DNA from 3 places in the Rhizobium aureum genome. Region 2 is predicted to be linked to each of the others. Evidence: riboswitches for the same ligand, from Rfam matches in the RefSeq annotation. Region 2 holds a riboswitch; each other region holds the start of a gene.
What was found. A riboswitch is a leader RNA that binds a small molecule or an ion and turns the genes downstream of it on or off. The one in region 2 is predicted to bind cobalamin.
Positions count from the first base shown of each region.

Region 1: it holds a riboswitch for cobalamin, as region 2 does, so the genes downstream of both, cobU (bifunctional adenosylcobinamide kinase/adenosylcobinamide-phosphate guanylyltransferase) here and PH552_RS06365 (ABC transporter substrate-binding protein) in region 2, are expected to answer to the same signal.
Region 3: it holds a riboswitch for cobalamin, as region 2 does, so the genes downstream of both, PH552_RS23085 (aromatic ring-hydroxylating oxygenase subunit alpha) here and PH552_RS06365 (ABC transporter substrate-binding protein) in region 2, are expected to answer to the same signal.

Region 1 is NZ_JAQJCI010000017.1:85,544-90,949, forward strand. It holds gene cobN (cobaltochelatase subunit CobN) at 1-2,421, opposite strand, end outside; gene cobW (cobalamin biosynthesis protein CobW) at 2,658-3,707, opposite strand; gene cobU (bifunctional adenosylcobinamide kinase/adenosylcobinamide-phosphate guanylyltransferase) at 3,713-4,237, opposite strand; cobalamin riboswitch at 4,379-4,777, opposite strand; gene PH552_RS27265 (chloride channel protein) at 4,957-5,406, shown strand, end outside.
Region 2 is NZ_JAQJCI010000002.1:108,721-114,126, reverse strand. It holds gene PH552_RS06375 (ABC transporter ATP-binding protein) at 1-182, opposite strand, end outside; gene PH552_RS06370 (FecCD family ABC transporter permease) at 179-1,216, opposite strand; gene PH552_RS06365 (ABC transporter substrate-binding protein) at 1,219-2,235, opposite strand; cobalamin riboswitch at 2,400-2,655, opposite strand; gene PH552_RS06360 (GGDEF domain-containing protein) at 2,737-3,831, opposite strand; gene PH552_RS06355 (patatin-like phospholipase family protein) at 4,240-5,406, opposite strand, start outside.
Region 3 is NZ_JAQJCI010000011.1:152,319-157,724, forward strand. It holds gene PH552_RS23075 (glycoside hydrolase family 25 protein) at 1-500, shown strand, start outside; gene PH552_RS23080 (FAD-binding oxidoreductase) at 610-1,698, opposite strand; gene PH552_RS23085 (aromatic ring-hydroxylating oxygenase subunit alpha) at 1,701-2,945, opposite strand; cobalamin riboswitch at 3,043-3,246, opposite strand; gene PH552_RS23090 (ACT domain-containing protein) at 3,465-3,866, opposite strand; gene PH552_RS23095 (DUF6656 family protein) at 3,968-4,585, shown strand; gene PH552_RS23100 (L-threonylcarbamoyladenylate synthase) at 4,645-5,406, shown strand, end outside.

The DNA.
Region 1 (5,406 bases), on a different contig from region 2:
TGTCCCTTTCGGGACATCTCCCCCACAAGGGGGGAGATTGTTCGCTCGCGGCACCTCCTCCGTCCGAAGCGAGATCGAAGCCGCTGATACTGTTGATGGAGAGGCAAAGGAACCAAGCGGCATACTCCCTCCAATCTCTCCCCTTGTGGGGGAGATGTCAGCAAAGCTGACAGAGGGGGGTATCGCACGCTCCACACCCTCAAAAGCATCCCACGCAATCGCCCGCTGCAAACTCTGATCGCCACCCTCGCCCACTCCGCGCGGCACCCTTGCCAGCGCCACCGTCAAATCCGTCAGCAGCCGTCCGGACGGCGAAACGCCGAAGATGTGCAGGCCGTCGCGGATCTGCATTTCCTTGAGGTCGCAGAGATAGGCGTCAAGCTTGCGCAAGGCCTCGTCTTCGCCCTCGCCCTTGGCAATACCCGCATCCTGATCCAGCCCGATATCGGCGACGAGATCGAGGATCTGCTTGCGGAGCAGACGGATGCGGCGGGGATCGCCGCCCGAAGCCTCGTAATATTCGTCGACGAGCGCCTCAAGGTCCTTCAGCGGGCCATAGCTTTCGGCGCGCGTCAGCGGCGGCGTCAGATGATCGATGATGACGGCGCTCGTGCGGCGCTTGGCCTGCGTACCCTCGCCGGGATCGTTGACGATGAAGGGATAAAGGTTCGGCAGCGGCCCGAGGATCGCTTCCGGGTAGCAGCTTTCCGACAGCGCCAGCGCCTTGCCCGGCAGCCATTCGAGATTGCCGTGCTTGCCCATGTGGATGACCGCATGCGCATCGAAGGAACGGCGAAGGAAGGCATAGAAGGCGAGATAGCCGTGCGGCGGCACGAGATCGGGAGAGTGGTAACTCTCCTTGGGATCGATGTTGTAGCCGCGCGCCGGCTGAATGCCGACAAGCACGTCCCCGAAGCGGGCGAACGGTAGCGCAAAGCCGCCATCGAACGCGTAAGGATCCACCGCCGGATCGCCCCAGCGCGCCGTGATTTCATCCTGAATCTGTTTGGGAAGCGACGAGAAGAAATCCTTGTAGTCGCTAAAGGAAAGCCTCTCGCGAACGACGCGCCCATCATGCCCCGAATTCGTCGGACCTTCCGCCAGATGCCGCATCAGTGCATCGCCGTCGGCAGGCAGATCGGCAACGCCGTAGCCTGCCGCCTGCATCGCCTTCAGCACCTCGATCGTACCGGCCGGAGTATCGAGCCCGACGCCATTACCCAAGCGCCCATCGCGATTGGGATAGTTCGCCATAATAAGCGCGACGCGGCGATCTTTAGGCAGCGTATTGCGCAGCCGCGCCCAATTGGCCGCGAGCCGCGCCGTGTAGCGCATGCGATCCGCAAGCGGCTCGCTGGCGACGATATTGGCTTCGACCCGCTCGTCGTAATGAGCCGCAGCCTTGAAGGACACAGCGCGCGCAAGAACACGGCCATCGACCTCGGGCAAAGCCACGTTCATGCCGAGATCGCGGGCCGAAAGCCCCTGCGAAGATGCCTCCCACGCCTCCTTCGATGAAGCCGAGAAGATAGCCTGCAGAACGACAGCGTCGTTGGTTTCCAGCACCGTCGCCTGACGATCCGCACCCGGCGCCGAAACGGCAAAGCCTGTCGCGTTGATGACCACTGCCGGCTTCAGCTCGGTAAAGACACTTTCGAGAATGCCGACGGACACGGCGTCCTTCAGGCTATAGGCAAAGACCGGCAACGGCCGCATGCCCTCGGCAATGAGCGCCTCTATCATGGCCTCGACGGGCTTGGTTTCACCGCTCTGGACGAGGGCGCGGTAGAAAGAAATAGCGACGGTCGGAGGTTCGAGTCCCTCCGGGACGACCACCCCCAAATTGAAAACCCTCCGCCACTCCTCCACGCCGATCACGCCCCGGCCCGGCCACCATATGCCGCCCTTCATCAACGGTACGGCAGGGATCGGCTTCTCGGCACCCGAGAGCATAGCTTCGGCATAGCCAAGAAACGCCCGCGAATTCGTCTCCCCGCCCTCGATCAGATAGGACCAGAGCGCGTTGAGATCATCGAGCGCGACGTTGGAAAATGGCGTCAGTCCCGGATCCGGCTTCGAATCCCCCGGCAGCACCGCAATCAAGGCGCCCTGGCGCGCCGCGCAGGCATGCAGCGCTTCCAGAGCATAATGGAAGTAGCTCGCCCCTCCCAGCGCCCGCACGATGATGAGCTTCGCGTGCCGCGCTGTCCTGTCGATATAGGTATCGACGGACATCGGATGCTTGAGGCTCATCAGGCTCGCAAGCCGAAGGGAACGGTCGCCCTCGCCATGCGCTGCGGCAATCGCCGCAAGCTCGGTATCGGCAGCCGACAGAAAAAGGATATCGCCGGGCGACTGCCCGAGATCGATCGCCTCCTCACCGTCGCTGATCGTTCCCTTCTGTGCCAGGAGGAGATGCATTAGATCTTAGAGTATGCGGCGGCATACCCCCCCCTGTCCCTCCGGGACATCTCCCCCACAAAGGGGGAAATTGTTTGGTGCCATGCCTCACCCCATCGACCATTCGAAGCCACTAAAACCTCGGTAGTCAGCCGTTTCGCAAAAACGTAGTCGTGAGTTCCCAATCTCCCCCCTTGTGGGGGAGATGTCCCGCAAGGGACAGAGGGGGGTATCGCACAGCAAAATCGGGACATCGATCAGACCAGCGCTTCAATCGCTTTGCGAACGATCGTCTCGTCCATCTCGTGCAGGCCGATCACCACGAGCCGGGTCGCGCGCGCTTCACCCGGCGTCCAGGCGCGATCGAAATAGGTGTCGATGCGACTGCCGACGGCCTGAAGCTGCAGGCGCATAGGCTTGCCGGGGACATCGACGAAGCCCTTGAGGCGCAGCACATCATGCTCCGCAATCACGCGCTTCAGCGCATCGACGAAGGCGGCCGGATCGGCAATCGGGCCGAGTTCGACGACGAAGCTGTCGAATTCGTCGTGGTCATGCGGCGTGCCGTCCTCATGCTCCAGTTCATGATGGGATTTGCGGTTGACGATATCGTCTTCCGTGCCAATGCCGAGGCCGAGCAGGACGGCAGCGGGCACGTCACCATTCTTCGCCTCGATGATTATCGGCTTGCGGGCGGTGCGCGAGGCGACCTCGGCGCGCACACGGCCGAGTCCGTCGACGTCGATCAGATCGGTCTTGTTGAGCACGATCAGATCGGCACAGGTCAGCTGATCTTCGAACAGTTCCTCGATCGGGCTTTCGTGGTCCAGCGAGTCGTCCTCGACGCGGGCAGCCTCGACAGCGTCGTGATCGTCGGCGAAGCGGCCGGCGGCAACGGCGGCGCTGTCAACGACAGTGATGACGCCGTCGACCGTGACATGGGTGCGAATGTCGGGCCAGTTGAAGGCGGCGACCAGCGGCTGCGGCAGCGCGAGGCCCGATGTTTCGATGACGATGTGATCCGGGCGCGCATCGCGCTCCAGCAGTTTCGTCATGGTGGGAATGAAATCATCGGCGACAGTGCAGCAGATGCAGCCGTTGGTGAGCTCGATGATGTCGTCTTCCGTGCAGTTCTCCGCGCCGCACCCCTTCAGAACGTCGCCATCGACGCCGAGATCGCCGAATTCGTTGATGATCAGCGCGATCTTCTTGCCGCCGGCATTCTGCAGGAGGTTGCGGATCATCGTCGTCTTGCCGGCTCCCAGGAAGCCGGTGATGACGGTGGCGGGAATCTTTTCCTGATTCATATGGATCAACCCTTCATTTTCAGCGGCAGGCCCGCTGCGATAAAATAAACTTCGGCACTCGCCGCCGCGACCATCTGGTGCAGACGGCCGGCATGGTCGCGAAATTCGCGCGCCATGCGATTTTCCGGCACGATTCCCAGGCCTACCTCATTGGAGACGAGAACGAGCCTTGATCGCGCAGTTGGCAGAAATGCAGTGAGAGCGGCAAATTCCGCCGCCATGTCACGCTCGGCCATCATCAGATTGGTTACCCAGAGCGTCAGGCAGTCGATAAGCACCGCCCGCCTCTCCGCGTCGATAGCCGCGAGCTGCCCGACGAGATCGATCGGCTCCTCATGCGTCTGCCATAGATCGCCGCGGTCGGCCCGATGCTTGGCGATGCGTTCGCGCATCTCGTCGTCCCACGCCTGCCCTGTCGCCACATAGTGACGTTCGAGACCGGTATCCGACACCAGAGATTCGGCAAACCTGGATTTGCCGGAACGCGCACCACCGAGGACGAAGATCGCTTGGGAAATCGAAGCCGACATGCGTTATGCCCACCCCCGTGCGGAAGCGAGGGTCGGCAGCACGTCGCTGGAACCGGGAAACGGGCGTCTACACGCCGAAAACTCGTCTTGCGCCATGACAACCTCCGTGCTGGCAGCGGAACTCGCGTCCCAAAACAGGCTCTGCGCCCGGCACGCATGGCAGGTCTCCTGGCTCGCGGATGAGGCGCCGCGACGGGGGCTGACCGAAGCCGGTCGCCCCCGATCGTGCGCCAGCGGATCTTTCTCGCCTTCCCGGCAATGCATCATGAAAAGGCGGACGATTCGTAGAATAAGAGGCGTCCAGCCCCGGTTGATCATGATGCCACACTAGTGGCTTTTTCGATTTGCGCCTGCCCCGCCCCGTTCGCCCCATGCGAACCATCGACGGAATCGGCTTCAAACCGAACGAAAGACCCTGACCGCTCTACAGTCGCGGGGTCGGCTGTGATGAGAACGCCCGGGTTGGGTCCGTCCCTTCACATTCCCTTTTCATCCCATGCGGCAGATCGCCGCCCGGGAACCATTCGTTATACGGGCAATGATTAGGCTTTCACCGACTTCAAGTCAATCAAGGGCATGGATGCGATGCCAAACGTCCCGATTGCGAAATTGACCTGACATTCCCGCAAAATCAGCGGCTTTTTTGCCGCATTTCTTTGATGTTAGAAGTCTATAGAGGGTAAGCCCTCACATTCGAAAAAACATATCGTTCGTTCCCAATGCTGCAGAAATTCCAACCGCGCCGCCTCGGCGTCTTCTCCGCCCTGTTCGATCTCGGTCGGTTCAGGGCATTGCTGCGCCGTGGCGAACTGGGACTTGTTTTCGCCGGCGCGCTGGTGGGAATAGCCTCCGGCTGTGCCGTAACGGCGATGAGCTTCATCTCCCGCAAACTTCACAGCCTCATCTACGGCATAACCGACTATGAGCGCCTGAGTTCGGCGGCGGTGGCGATTCCCGACAAATCGGTGTTGCTGATCGCGCCGATCGCGGGAGGCATTATCCTCGGTATCCTGCTCTATATATTATCGCGCACACGCAAGAAGCCGATGGTCGACCCGATCGAAGCCAATGCGCTGCACGGCGGTCGCATGTCGCTCACCGACAGTATCCTCGTCGCCGTGCAGAACCTGATCTCGAATGGATTCGGTGCCTCCGTTGGCCTCGAGGCA
Region 2 (5,406 bases):
AGCCGGATGACGCCGCTCTTGACCTTCCTCAAGCGGCAGATCAGCCGCAGCAGGCTGGACTTGCCCGAGCCGTTCGGGCCCAGAAGGCCGAGGACCCTGCCCTTTTCCACCGCCAGACTGACGCCGTTGACGATCAACGTATTGCCGGCGGCAAAAGTGACTGTGTCGACCGCGATGCTCATGCCGTCCTCCGGGCGCGATAGAGAATGATGGCGAAGGCGGGCGCCCCGAACAGGGCGGTGACCACGCCGATCGGCAGGATCTGCTGGGGAATGATGATCCTCGAGACGATATCGGCACCGACCATGAAGATGGCGCCGGCAAGTGCTGCTGCCGGCAGCAGCCGATCATGGCTTGGCCCCACCATGAAGCGGGCGGCATGCGGGATGACGAGGCCGACGAAACCGATGGAGCCGACGATGCTGACGACGGCTGCCGTCATGAAGGCAGTCACGCCGAGCAGCACGATCTGCGCGCGCCGCACCGCAATCCCCAGCGAAGCGGCCGCATCCGTGCCGAAGATGAACGCGTCGAGCACGCGGACATGCGCCATGCAGATGGCAAAACCGAGAATGGCGACCGGTCCGGAAAGATAGACATCCGGCCAGCGCACGCCGCTCAGCGAACCGAGCAGCCAGAACATGACGCCCCTCGCCTGCTCGGCATTGGCCGACGTGGTGACGATATAGGAGGTCAGCGCGTTTAAAAGCTGCGAACCGGCGACGCCGCACAGGATAATGCGCTCGCTCGTGCCGCCAACACCCGTAGCAAGCAGGCCGACGAACAGGAAAGCGACGATCGCACCCAGAAAGGCGCCGCCGGAAAGGCCGAGAATGCCATAGCCGAGCCCGAGGATCATGATGCAGACCGCCCCGGTCGAGGCGCCCGCTGAAATGCCGAGCACATAAGGTTCGGCAAGCGGATTGCGCAACAGGGCCTGCAGGATCACGCCGCTCAATGCCAGCGAGGCGCCGGCGCTGGCGGCGACGAGCGCCCGGCTCAGGCGATAATCCCAGACGATGCCCTGATGGATCCGGCTGAGCTCGAAACCTGTTCCGAACAGCCGGTTCGATACGGCCTTTGCAGTGGTCGACAGCGGGATGGAAATCTCGCCGATCGACACCGCAAGGCTGATCATGAAGGCCAGAAGTATGAAGGCAGCCAGGGCAAGCACCAGCAGCGTCCACCATGGCCGTCGTTCCGCGGTAAGACGCATCGTCACCGCGCCAGACCGAAGGATCTAATGCCTTTGGCCAGGATTTCGATGCCGTCGATGGTCCGGATCGTCGGGTTCATCGACTGAGCATCCATCAGAACGAAATGCTTGTTCCTGACAGCGTCGAGCTGGCTGGTGACCGGATCCTTCTCGAGGAATTCGAGCTTGACCTTCGGGTCGTCAGCCGCATAGCGGCGGCGGTCCATGGTAGCGATGACGATCACGGCCGGATTGGCCTGCGCGATGGTCTCCCATCCGACCAGCGGCCATTCTTCCTCGGTCGTGACGACATTCCTGGCACCGATCGTCTTCAGGATATAGGCCGGAGCGCTGTTCTTGCCCGCGATAAAGGCATCGCCGCCAACCTCCTTGCTGGAGAACCAGAACACGATCGGAAGGTCCTTGGACTTTGCGGCTGAAATCGAGGCGACCGCATCCGCTTCGCGCTTCTTCAGGTCGGCGATCAGGGCATCGCCGCGATCCTCGACATCGAAAATCTCAGCAAGTTCACCGATCTCCTGGTAGATCAGGTCCATCGTGAACAGTTCCTTGCGCACGCCATCGCCGCCATCGGCATTGACCTTGGCGACGCAATCGGTCGGCGCGATATAGGTGTTGATGCCGAGCTCGGAAAACTGCTCGCGCTTGCCGACGGAGCCCTGCGGGCCGACATGCCATTCGAATTCGGCTGCCACCAGATCCGGCTCCTTGCCGACAACGGATTCGAAACTCGGATCATTGTCGGCAAGCCGCGGAATCCTGGCGTTGGCTTCGGCGTATTGCGGCAGGACGGGTCCGACCCAGACCGCCGTTCCGGCGATCTTGTCGGCAAGGCCGAGCGAGAAGAGAATCTCGGTCATGCCCTGCCCGATCGAAACGATCTTGGCCGGAGCCTTCTGGAAGGTGACCTTCTGGCCGCAATTGCTGATGGTGAGAGGATATTGGGTCGCGGCCAAACCAGAAGCAGCAAAACCAGTCAGGCCGAATGCAAAAGTAATCGTCGTCAAAAAATGGCGCATGAGAGATCTCGATAGGAAGGAAACTGGACGGCGTCAGCGCGATCGCGCTCAAGAAGAGCGCCGACGGCTGCGGGGATCCCAATCAAGACCGATGGATGTCTGAAAGTGTCGAAGGCTCAGGTCAATCATTTTCTCTGTCCCTTCCGGGCATCCCCGCCCGGCTGATTGGATCGCGATCGACGGCAGGTCTCCTGGCTTGCGGATATCTGACGATCATCTACCTTCCCGCAAGCATGCTTGCAGTGGCATGGCTCAAGGCCCTGGAAGGAAACCAGCGGGCTGGTCGCTCCCGGATGATCGGCAATCCGCTTACAGTTGCGGGGGCAGCCACGGCCTAGGTCCCTCTTGGGTCGCCCTCACCGTGTTCCCTATTAATCCCCGCGGAGTCTTCCTTGGGGAACCGTCGCGTCCAGTTATGCCGGATGGCACCTTCCCGTCAAGGACGCTTAGATGCGATAAAGCGAGCGCGCAGCTGTCAGATCCGACATCCGTGCGGCAGGATTAGGCGGCGTCAGCCAATTCCACGCGATTTCGCCCGCCCGCCTTGGCGCGATAGAGCGCCTTGTCGGCAGCCTCGAGCACATGCTTGAAGTCGGCGGTCGGTTCGTGGGAGCAGGCAATGCCGATGCTGACCGTGACGCGGATGCTCTCCTGCTCGAACATCAGGATTGTCGCTTCGATATCCTTGCGGATTTTCTCCGCGATAGCGGTAGCGGCCCTGATATCGGTGTTCGGAAGCAGAACGACGATTTCCTCTCCGCCATAGCGGGCGGCAATGTCGGTCCTTCGGACGGTCTGCCGGATCACGTCCGCGACCCGCGCCAGAACCGTGTCGCCGAAGGAATGGCCCCAGCTATCGTTGATCTTCTTGAAGTAATCGATATCAAGCATGATGATCGAAAACGGGATGCGCCTGATGCCGGCTTCCTTGCTGCAGCGGTCCCCTTCCCGCTGCAGGACACGGCGATTGGGAAGTCTCGTCAGCGGATCGAGGCTTGCTTCGCTCTCAAGCGCGCGTTGGATGCCGATGCGATATTGCTCCCGCCCCAGCAGATCCGAGAGGAGAAAGACACCGATTATATTGACGATCGTGACCGGAAGCGTTGCCGAGAGCAGAAGTTCGCGCGCGACCGGCCACGGCAGAAAGACGAGAACCACGAGCGACGTACAGGTCGCCAGGCCGAACAATGCCGATCGCTTCCATCCCGTGCCGATCCAGTGCCGCGGCAGGAGGCTGAGCACATAGCCCGCGATCGCGACGATGAGGATCCCGGCAATGCCGCCGACCGCGCCCAAGCCGCCGATCATGAAGCGGAACAGACCCATCATCATCGCTGCAACAATGGTCCCCAACAGGCCGCCATAGACGGGCGTAAGGACGAGGAGGATGGAGCGGCCATCCTGAATGACGCCGGGCATCCATTGGATCGGATCAGCCATCGACAGGATGCCGACCACGCCGAACAGCAATCCGACCGCAACCGATTTCAAAACGCCGCGATCGATGATCCGGATAACCCAGGAATAGGCATAGACGATGATGGCCACCTGCCCCAGGACGCGTGCCAGGGACGGCAAATGGATTTCAATTCCCATAGCTATCCCCCATCCTTGCGAGGAGCCTCATCAATGGCATGCGCCGGCCATACTCGAAGTCGGCGCGCGATACCATGCGATCTCTATAAAATGGTTTACCGAACCTCTGCGACAGGACGTCGCGTGGGGCGGGACAGGGGATGGGGTCAGGATCGTAAATGATGATCATTGTCGTAACAGAACTTCGAAATTGATGCGTATCGATGCCACGGTGTCCGGCATCGCAATCCGAACAGTGGCGCATTTGCGGATTTTGGTGGATCATTTTTGAAGAACGTATGGATGACACGCGCTATCTGGCACGCAAAGTGAAGCGGTCAAGTGCGACCAGCAATTTTCCGCTTTAAGCTGCAGCCGATCGATGCAAGACCTGCACTGTAACGATGGTGAGCGCGATGCCGATCATGATCATGCCAACGGTCTTTTCGGGAAGGGCCAGGCCGGAGCGACCTGTCGCATCGGCCCATGATAGTTTGCGCGAACGCTTCGATCGCAGATCGCATATCCCCAATTCACCAGCTTTTCCGATACCTCGTCGCCGAGATTGCTGAGCCGGGTCGGTGCGCCAGAAAGGACCGCGACCTCCTTCGGTGAACATGGCAGCGCCGCTTCGGGCGCAAGTTTCGACGGGTCCGTATCGATTCCCCAATAGGCGCCGAAACGGCCGTATCCCTGTGCGGCGACCAGCGATGCCTCGTCGCTCAGCGGCGCGGCCGCCTTGAAGCGGCCGATGAGATCACGACGACGCAATGCCCTCACCTGGTTGTCGGTGACATCCAGAATCCGGCGAAGCTGGCTGACCCAATTGCGGCAAAGGCCGGAATTTCGGGCAAAGGGCGCACCGCCATCGCTGACAAAAAGAGTTGCGAAGCGCTTTACCAGCGGTTCGACCCCGTGATTGTCGTAGACGCCTCCGTCGGTGAGAATGACGGTCCTGCGAAAATCGCGGATCGCCGGGATCGGCTTGGACGGCGCCGTCGGCCAATCCTGAAAACTGCCGTCCGCGAACTTGAGCACCAGCGGTGACAGAATGGGCGGAAAGGCCGAAGAGGCGGCCACAGCCTGCGCCAACGGAAAATCCGGCCGGTCGAGCCGCCCGACGATGTAGTCGCCGGCATAGGCCTTGCCAAAGCGCCAGAGTACGCCGGTCTGCAAATTCGTCGCACAGAATATGAACTGCGGCTGGTCGGGCAGATCCTGAAGGCTGCGGCCCTGGAACAGATGCTTGTCGTAGGATTTCGCCACTTGCCGCGCGGCGGACGTTCCGGGCAGGAGCCCGATCACTGCATCCATGATGTCGATCCTTGCCCGGGCAAAAGCAAGCATCGGACTGACGAAGACATCGTTCATATTGGCAAAATCAGCCTTGACGAGATCGGGCCAAACGCTGGCGAGCCAGCCGGTGGTGATCGAACCGCCGGAAACGCTGGAGATGCGCTTTGCCCGCTGCAGAAGCCCAAGCTCTGCCAGGCGGAGGAAGGCACCGACGTGAAAGAGCATGGCCCGAAATCCGCCGCCGGACGCGGCAATGCCGATACCCGCCTCGAAACCGTTGCCGTCCCAACGGAAATCGGA
Region 3 (5,406 bases), on a different contig from region 2:
ACGTCGCCCACATCAAGGTCAGAACCGGCCGCTACCCCATTCTCTACGTCAATCACAACACGGCGCGATACATAGCCGACCACCGCGGCACCTATCCGCTGCTGTCGCGGCTGCCCTTGTGGTATGCGCGCTACAAGCCGGATTTGAAAGGCACATTCCCGCTCGGCAACTGGGACAATTATGCCATCTGGCAGTTCGCTTCTTCGGACAATTGCTCGGAGAAGAGCTGTCCCTATCGCGTGCCGGGCACGCTCACCGACATCGATGTCAATGTCGTGCCGATGACGAAGGTTCAGCTCGCCAAGGTCTGGCCCCAGGGCGATCTCCTGCCGGCCAAGCCGCTGCCCGCGCCGGACCTGACGATCGCGCTTGCACGGATGTGCAACGGGCCGCGGCAGACGCTCGTTTCGCTCGTGGCCGATATCGACCCGGTCGTCACGGCGTCAACGCCGCAATCGACGCCGGTCGAGATCAACGAGCTGAACTATCAGGATTTCTAGAGCGTGATGCCGAAAAGTGTGGGCGGTTTTCGGACAACATCACGCTCTACTTCTTTGCTTCTAGAGCGGATTCAAATTTTAGGTCGAATAGACCTAAAATCGTCCGGCTCTAGGCCTCGACCTGGACGTCCGTCTTCGGACGCGAACAGCAGGCGAGGATATAGCCCTCGTCGATCTCGTCATCGAGGATGCCGCCATTGTGGCTCATCTCGACTTCGCCCGAAAGCTTCAACACCCGGCATGTGCCGCAGAGCCCCGATTCGCAGGCCGCACCGATGCGCACGCCGGCACCGCGCGCCGCCTGAAGCACGGTCTGTCCCGCCGCGCAGACGACATCCTTGCCAGCCATGGTGAAGCGAATCGTCGTCGCGGCCTCGCCCGATGCATCATCGGAAACCTCCGCAAGCGGTGTCGCCGCATTGGCCGGCTGGAAGCTTTCCTGATGGTAGCGCGACATGTCGAAGCCATGGGCTTCCAGCATGGAGCGCACGGCATCCATGAAGACTTCCGGGCCGCAGCAGAAGATCGTCCGATCCATAAAATCGGGCGCCAGCAGGCCGATCTTCGCCTTGTCGATGCGTCCCTTCAATCCCGACCAGAGATCGGTGCGGCCGCAGCCCTCGACGATGAAGCCGAGATTGAGGTTCGGCATGAAGCGCGCGAGATATTCGAGCTCGGACCGGAAGATGATATCGGCCGGGCCGCGCGAGCAGTTGACGAAGGTGATATCAGACAGCGGCGCGGTATCGGACATGTAGCGGGTCATCGACATCATCGGCGTGATGCCGGAGCCGGCGGAGATGAAGAGGTATTTCTCGCCGGGATGACGGATATGACTGAAATCGCCGAGCGGGCCGAACGCCTTGATGCGCATGCCGGGCTTCAGGTTCTCGAACATCCAGCGCGTGCCGATGCTGTCCTTCTGCGCCTTCACCGTCACGGCGACCGAGAAGGGCCGCGACGGCGTCGACGACAGCGTATAGGTGCGCATGACCGGCTCCGGAGCCGTGGGCAGCTCCAGCGTCACGAACTGGCCCGGCAGATAGCGGAACCAGTTATCCTTGTCGGAGCGGAACGTGAAGGTCATCACTTCGGGCGCTTCGGGCGTTGCCGAGAGGCATTCGAGCACATGCTGCCTGTCATTCCAGGGCTGCATCTGATCGAGGTGACGATGCGGAAGGGAGACGGTCATGTTCATGCTCAGGCAACCGCCGACAGCTTGGACTGGTCACCCTGCAGCCGGTTGATCATGAACGTCGTGTACCATTCGACGAATTGCATGACGCCGCCTTCGTGGATTTCCGAATAGGGGCCAGGCTCATAGGCCGGCGAGCGGATACCGAAGGCGTTTTCCTCGACGATGCGGCGATCCTGATCGTTGGTTTCGGTCCAGACGTGGGTCAATTCCTCGAGATTGTAGTCGACGCCCTCGACGGCATCCTTGTGGACGAGCCACTTCGTGGTGACGGCGGTTTCCTCGGCACTGATCGGCAGGACACGGAAGGAAATCGCATGGTCGCCGAGCATGTGGTTCCACGTGGTCGGGTAGTGGAACAGCAGCATCGTGCCGATGCCATTGATCGTCACATCCGGTGAAAGCGGCCGCCTGACGGCATTCTGGCCGGACATGGTGTAGCTCTCGGCTCCTTCGATCAGCGGCATGCGCGCGGCGCGAAACTGGCCATCCGGCGAAATCTTGAACTCGCTCGGCAGTCCGGCAGCTTCGCAGCGCTGCCAGTGCTCGGTGATGACAGGATCGCTCATCGCGCCCTGCACGCCGGTCACGGTCGGCGCTTCCGGGAAGGTGCGGCAAAGTTCGGGGTGGTTGGCCGCGCAATGATAGCATTCGCGGTTATTTTCCCAGACGAGCTTCCAGTTGCCCTTTTCGATGATGGTACTCTGGAAGGCGACCTTGGCTTCGCTGATGCGGTGTGGGGCCATGTAGGGCTCGATCGTGGCGCGAACCGGTGCGAAATCCGGAGCGTTCTGCGCCAGGCAGATGAAGATGTAGCCACCGACACTTTCGCAGTGAACCGGCTTCAGCGAATACTGGCTCTTGTCGAAATCCTCGGCCATCTGACGGGCAAAGAGCAGCGAGCCGTCGAGCTCGTAGGTCCACTGGTGATAAGGGCAGACGAGCTTCGCCGAGGAGCCGCGCTCGGTGGTGCAGACACGCGAGCCGCGATGGCGACAGCTGTTGTGGAAGGCGCGGATGACCTGATCGCGGCCACGGACGATGACGACGGGATAATCGCCGATCTGGACGGTGAAGTAGTTGCCCGCGCGCGGCACTTCGCAATCATGACCGATGAACAGCCAGTCGCGATAGTAGATCGTCTCCATATCGAGTTTGAAGTAATCCGGGTCGGTATAGAATGGTTGCTCCAGGCTGAAACCTGTCCGGTGGTTCTTCAATTGCCGCAGAACTTTGCTGCCGATATCCATTTGCCTATCCTTCGCAGTACCAGGAAACGGGCGAAGGACATGCATGGCTGGTTGAAGACAGCCGAAAGCAATGTCCCGGCCGCCCGCCGCGGTCAGTAAACCATATGTGCCCAAGGCTGGTTTCCGGGCTCTGGAGCGGCCCTGTTTCCAGAGCCCCATGGCACCTTCCCAGGTCGATCGACCCAGTGGCTTTATTCGCCATGCCTCACTCCACCACCGTTGCGGGGGCAGCGCCGGATTTTGACCGGCTTCCCAATTCTCCGTCTCCCTAGCAGACGGCACCTTGAGATTGATGTCATCATATCGCTCGGCCCGAGCGCCCGCTGTGCTGCAATGCGACATCGGCTTCGAAATTGACGACAGGCGAAACGGGACGCCGGGACGGTTCCAGAAAGAAGCGATATAGAAAAATAATTCAATCGCTTATACGGCCGCACCAAAATGCGGGCATGCGGTCAATCCGCCCCTAACTGATGACGCTTTATCCTGAATGCGACAGGGCTGTTATCGACGGGTCGCCTAGGTGGCGGCAAGCGCCAGCAGCGCGGTCATGGCGCGATCCGCGTCGGCGGCCGGAACGAAGATGTGATCGTGGTAATAGGCCGCGACGACATTGGCGCTAACGCCTTCATTTCCAAGGGCCGTGGCAAAGGCTGCGGTGAGTCCGACCGCCTCCAGGGACGAATGCACTTCGAGCGTGATCATGCGCATGGCGGGAGCGGCTGGAAATCCCGCCATGCGGGCCGTCTCCAGCGGAAGGATCAGCGTCACACCCTCCTTTTCCCGGAACAGCCCGATCGGATCCAGATGCAAATGATCCGCCAGTGTCGATGCCGGCACACTGCAATAGACGAATTCGCCCTCGGCGAGATTCGGTTTCATCTCGGACAGAAGCTGCTTGAGATCGATTATTCCAGGCATGTTCTCTGTCTCCTCAAGGTTCGGCGTCTCAAAACGGTTAAGCCCGGCTCAAGCTATTCCCTCTACAATGCCGTCCAGAGACATCTAAAGCGAGATCCGGCATGGCCAAACTCAGATATTTCGACGCTGGGAAGCCCGCCGAGCCCGAACCGGCGCCACCGGTATCGACGACGGGGTACAGCGAATTCCTGCGCACCGGCCGCATCAACCGCAACAGGCCGCATTGGCTGGCGGAAGAGCGGGAATACCTCACCCATGAACAGGTGGCTGAGCGTACGGCACAGAAGCTAAGGAATGCCGGCGAAAAGACCCATGACCGGCTCAACAACTTCCATAAGTCCATCCGCTTTCCGAAGCTTATCTTTCATCATACGCTGAAAGACACGCCGCATCTCGGCTATTGCCATGTCACGGCGGCGCGGACGCAGTTCGCACGATATGAGGAAGTGAACTGGGCTTTCTATATCGCCAACTTCTTTGCCCGCATCGGCCAGGAAGAGAACTTCTTCGAAGACATCAGCCTGAAATATTCGCGGATGTATTTCGCCATCGCCATCCATCCGGACAGGCAAGCCGAAGACAAGAAGCTGACGATCAACCGCGACATCCGCGGCAATGGCGTGCTTTTTCATACCCACGATCCGCAGATCGCCATCCGCAATGTTCTTCTCCTCGGCGCCCGCAACGAGCAGCTTCGCGACATCATTCGCCAGCTTTGACGATTGATCCGAAAACTCGAAGAGCATAAGAAACGGCCTGAACTGCAAGCAGGCAGGCCATGGCACGACACATAGATATTCTCGAACATCCGCAAACGGCGATAGAAGTGGCGACGGCGACCCTTGCCGAGGGGCTGCCGATCGGACTGCCGACGGAGACGGTCTACGGCCTTGCCGCCGATGCCACCAATCCTGCCGCGATTACCCGGATCTACGAGACGAAGGGCCGTCCGCGCTTCAATCCGCTGATCTGCCACATGAGTGATCTCGCCATGGCCGAACGCTATGCGGTCTTCGATCCTATCTCCCGTAAATTGGCGGAAGCCTTCTGGCCCGGCCCGCTGACGCTGGTGCTGCCGCTGAGATCCGACAGCGGCATCCATCCGCTGGCGACCGCCGGCCTCGACACGGTCGGCATCCGCGTACCGCAGGGCTTTGCCGGCGAGCTGATCCGCGCCTTCGACCGGCCGCTTGCGGCGCCGAGCGCCAATACTTCGGGCAAGATCAGCGCCACAAGCGCCGATCATGTTAGTGACGACCTCGGGGAGCGGATCACGCTCATCCTCGACGCCGGAGCGTCAGCTGTCGGCGTGGAGTCGACCATCGTCAAGGTCGAGGATGGCGAGATGCGCCTCCTGCGGCCGGGTGGCCTCGCGGCAAGCGAGATCGAACGGGTGGCCGGCAAGGCGCTGAAGCGCAAGAAAAAGGCTTCGGCTGCCATTGAGGCACCCGGCATGCTAGCCTCGCATTATGCGCCGGGAGCGGCGGTGCGGCTCGACGCGACGGAGGTTTCCGCAAGCGAGGTGCTGATCCGCTTCGGG